One region of the Arthrobacter sp. Dra40 genome, then DNA from elsewhere that is predicted to be linked to it. Evidence: riboswitches for the same ligand, from Rfam matches in the RefSeq annotation. Region 1 holds a riboswitch; the other holds the start of a gene.

Region 1 (2,185 bases):
GGCGATCAAGCCCTTGATGCCGATCTGCTGCCAGCTCAATTCCTGCCCGTCCGGGAACTTGCGGTTGCCGGGCACGGCGTGGCGGCCCAGTCGTTCTTCGAACGGGGTCAGATCCCCGACCTCCACGCACCAACCCATCCAGCCGCCGCCGGCTTCGGACCGTGCACGGACCGCCTGGCCGAAGGGGGCCTTGTCCGACGCGGGGTGGTCCAGGACCTCCACGACCTCCAGGTAGTGGTGGTCGGTGAGGGGGAAGATCATATTGCGGGTGCCGAAGCGGGGATGCACCCCGCCCTTGACTGCGTCGATGCCCAGAGCTGCGGCTATCCGCTCTGAAGTGGCAGCCAGACCGTCGGGTTCAGCAGCATAGGAAACATGGTCGAAGCGCATGGCTATATCTTGGCACTTTGTGAACCCGCTCTCGACTTAGGGTGACCTAAGTCACTCGGTTGTCGCTGCGGCTCTTCACCATAGGTCATGAGCAAAGCGGGCAGCCATGGCACGGCCTCAAACAGGGGAGAAGCTCTGCCGTGCGCGCCCCAAAGTGCGGGGAGCGGCCCAGCCGCGCCCGCCCCCACGATGCGGGGAAAGGCTGTGCCGCGGCCGGTCATAAGGTGTCACATTCTTGCGGCTGGACGCCTGGCCACGGACACTGGAAGCAGGTCATGAGTGCCAGCGTGAAACCCCGGTTTGCTGGCCGGCAACCCTCCAACCGCGTGGGGTGCCCCGGGTGAAGACCAGGCAGCCGCCATGAGGCGGTGCGCAAGCGCGGGTCACACCCGGGATAGACATGCCGGCACGGCCGGATCCCGGATGACCCCTTCCACTGAAGGAGTTGCACCATGTCCACTGCAGATTGGTCCTTTGAGACCCGTCAGATTCACGTAGGCCAGGAGCCGGATGCCGCAACAGGCGCCCGGGCCCTGCCGATCTACCAGACAACCTCGTTCGTCTTCCCCAGCACGCAGAGCGCCGCGGACCGCTTTGCCTTGTCCGAACTGTCGCCTATCTACACCAGGATCGGCAACCCCACCAGCGAGGCAGTCGAGACCCGGATCGCGAACCTCGAAGGCGGCGTCGGCGCCCTGCTGCTCGCCTCGGGACAGGCAGCATCAACCTTCTCCATCCTGAACCTCGCCGAGGCCGGCGACCATATCGTGGCCAGTCCCAGCCTGTACGGCGGCACCTACAACCTGCTCCGCACCACGCTGCCCAAGTTCGGCATCGACGTCACCTTCGTCGAGGATCCGGACAACCTGCAGCAGTGGCGCGACGCTGTGAAACCGAACACCAAAGCGTTCTTCGGCGAGGTCGTCTCCAATCCGCGCCAGGACGTGCTGGACCTGGAGGGCGTCAGCGCCATCGCCCATGAGAACGGTGTGCCGCTGATTGTCGATAACACGTTGGCAACCCCGTACCTGATCCGCCCGATTGAGTGGGGTGCTGACATCGTGCTCCATTCGGCCACCAAGTACCTCGGCGGCCACGGGACCGCCATCGGCGGGGTGATCGTGGATGGCGGCACCTTCGACTTCGCCGCGGACCCCGGCAAGTTCCCGGGCTTCAACACTCCGGACGAGACCTACAACGGGTTGATCTTCGCCCGCGACCTGGGGGTCAACGGTGCCTTGGGTGCCAACCTGGCCTACATCCTCAAGGCCAGGGTGCAGTTGCTGCGCGATCTGGGGTCCGCCATTTCGCCGTTCAATGCGTTCCTGATCGCCCAGGGACTGGAGACGCTGAGCCTGCGCGTGGAGCGGCACGTGGCGAACGCGCAGAAGGTCGCCGAATTCCTGGAAGGGCACGACGACGTTACCTCCGTCGCGTACCTCGGCCTGCCCTCGAGCCCGTGGTACGACCGCGGCCGCAAGTACGGTCCGAAGGGCACCGGCGCCATCGTTTCCTTCGAGATCAAGGGCGGCATCGAAGCCGGCAAGCGCTTTGTGGACGGCCTTGAACTGCATTCGCACGTGGCCAACCTGGGCGATGTCCGCTCGCTGGTGATCCACCCGGCGTCGACCACCCACGCCCAGCTCTCGGCCTCGGAGCGGCTCGCCGCCGGGGTGACGGACGGGCTGGTCCGGCTGTCGGTGGGCATCGAGAACGTCAACGACATCATCGCCGACCTGGAGGCCGGTTTCCGCGCCGCCAAGGGTGCGGACGACTAGGCAAGCAGGTAGAGCGC
Region 2 (2,185 bases), on a different contig from region 1:
GTCTCGAACATGTCCGGCGAGCAGATGAGGTGGCTGCAGGCGGCGCTTGACGAGCCGCTCGCAGTGAACCAGCTGGAAATGAGCCTGTACCGGCGGGACTGGCTTGAATCAGGCGTGCTGGTCAACCACCCGCAAGGCGCGGCCGTCAGTTTCCCGCACGGCACCCTGGAGTATTGCGCTGCCCACGCGGTGGAACTGCAGGCCTGGGGCTCGCTGGCACGGGGCCGCTACAGCGGCCGGCCGGCGGAGCCGGGTGCCGGCGACGAGGGCGCCGCTGGCGACGGCGGCGAGGGCGCCGCGGATGGGGCGGCGGCGGCTTTGGTCTCCGAGCTGGCCCGGGACAAGGGCTGCACGCAGGAAGCGGTGGTGCTGGGCTGGCTGCTGCGCCATCCGGCCAAAATCCGCCCGGTCGTGGGTACCAGCAATCCGGATCGGATCAAGGCCTGCGCCCAGGCCGAGGAGATCGGCGCCGCGATGACCCGGCAGGAATGGTACACGCTGTGGGTGGCGGCGCGAGGGCGCCCGCTGCCCTAGACGAACGCGGGCTGCACCAGCCTGCGGAACGCGGAGTCGTGGAAGACCAGCGGTTCGTGCGCGCCGTCGTGCGTGCTCAGTGCGTGTACCTCCAGCAGCACCACGTGGTGGTCGCCGGCCGGGAACTCCTGATATACCGAGCAATCCAGCCACAGCGCTGCCTCGTTGAGGAACAGTGCGTCCTGATCGGTGCGGTGCAGGCTCAGCCCGGCGAAGCGGTCGCCGTTCTTGGAAGCAATCTGGCGGCAGACGCCGTCGTGCTCTGTGCTCAGCACCGAAACGCCGATCCGACCGGACTGGCGGACCAGCGGCCAGGTCCGGGAGGTGTTCTGGACGGCGAACATCACCAGCGGCGGCTCCAGCGAAACGCCCACGGTGAAGGAGGAGGCGATGATGCCTTGCGGCTTGCCGTCGATGACGGCGCAGAGCGCTGCGATCCCGGAGGGAAAGCGCCCGAAGGCGGAGCGAAGGGTGTTCGGGGTCAAGTCGTTGTGCAGGGACATGGCCATCCTTGAAGCTCAGGCGCATCCGCTGCTGCCGAAGGATACGCGTACTTGCCTGCCGACAAACCCGGCTGGCCGAATCATCACCTGGAGCACCCCGCTACGGTAGAGGGTTGCCGGCCAACTAGCCAGGGCTGTGAAGTTGGCGCTCGTGATTCATTTCCAAGGTAAGAGCGGGACGTGACCCAGGTCAAACGCGGGTAACAGTTCGTTAAAAACTCCGTGGGCCAGGCATTGGCCCGGACTCCGCTGCCTCAGGCGTCGGCCGGCTGTTCCGCGCCGCGGTTCAGCCGGAAGGGATGGGCAGGATAGACGCCCAGAATCCGGATTTCTGTGGTGAAGAATTCCAGTTCCTCGAAGGCATGGACCATTGACTGGTCCTCCGGATGGCCTTCGACGTCCACCATGAACATGGTGGCCGCGAATTCGCCGCCGACCATGTAGCTCTCCAGTCGGGTCATGTTGATGCCGTTGGTCGCGAACCCGCCGAGCGCCTTGTACAGTGCCGAGGGAACGTTCCGCACCCGGAACACAAAGCTGGTCACGGCGGGACCGGGCAACTCCTCGCGGCTGGGGACGGGCCGTCGGTCGGCCAGCACCACAAACCGGGTGGTGTTCGTTGGGTCGTCTTCCACTTTCTCGGCGAAGACTTGCAAGCCGTAAAGCTCGGCGGCCATCGGCGGCGCCAGCGAGACCTTGGTGGGATCGTTCCACTCAGCAACTTCACGGGCCGAGCCGGCGGTATCACCAGCGATGACCGGCGTCAGTCCCAACCTGCGGATCAGCTTGCGGCACTGTCCCAAGGCATGGATGTGGCTGTGCACTTCACGGGCCTGTTCCACCGTGGCCCCCGGAATGCCGAGCAGGCTGAAGCGGATGGGCAGGAAGAATTCCTCCACGATCTGCAGCGTGGTCCTGGGCAGCAGGGCATGGATGTCCGCCACCCGGCCAGCGATCGAGTTGTCAATGGGGATCATGGCCAGGTCGGCCTCGCCGCTCGTGACGGCGGCAAAGGCGTCTTCAAAGCTGGCGCACGGCACCGCGTCCCAGCCGGGCCGGACCTCAAGGCATGCCATATGCGAGTTCGAGCCGGGTTCACCTTGGTACGCGATTGCTGGAGCCATGGGCGAAATTATCCCACCGGGACA

Evidence for each region. A riboswitch is a leader RNA that binds a small molecule or an ion and turns the genes downstream of it on or off. The one in region 1 is predicted to bind S-adenosylmethionine.
Region 2: another riboswitch for S-adenosylmethionine. It lies ahead of AC5RWT_RS16460 (flavin reductase family protein); the one in region 1 lies ahead of AC5RWT_RS31890 (bifunctional o-acetylhomoserine/o-acetylserine sulfhydrylase).

The regions. Positions count from the first base shown of each region.
Region 1 is NZ_JBNHHB010000224.1:19-2,203, forward strand. Features, by position in the region: partial or broken gene AC5RWT_RS31885 (VOC family protein) at 1-390, opposite strand, end outside; SAM riboswitch class IV at 662-775, shown strand; gene AC5RWT_RS31890 (bifunctional o-acetylhomoserine/o-acetylserine sulfhydrylase) at 843-2,168, shown strand.
Region 2 is NZ_JBNHHB010000037.1:30,492-32,676, reverse strand. Features, by position in the region: gene AC5RWT_RS16465 (aldo/keto reductase) at 1-534, shown strand, start outside; gene AC5RWT_RS16460 (flavin reductase family protein) at 531-1,037, opposite strand; SAM riboswitch class IV at 1,080-1,194, opposite strand; gene AC5RWT_RS16455 (prephenate dehydratase) at 1,292-2,161, opposite strand.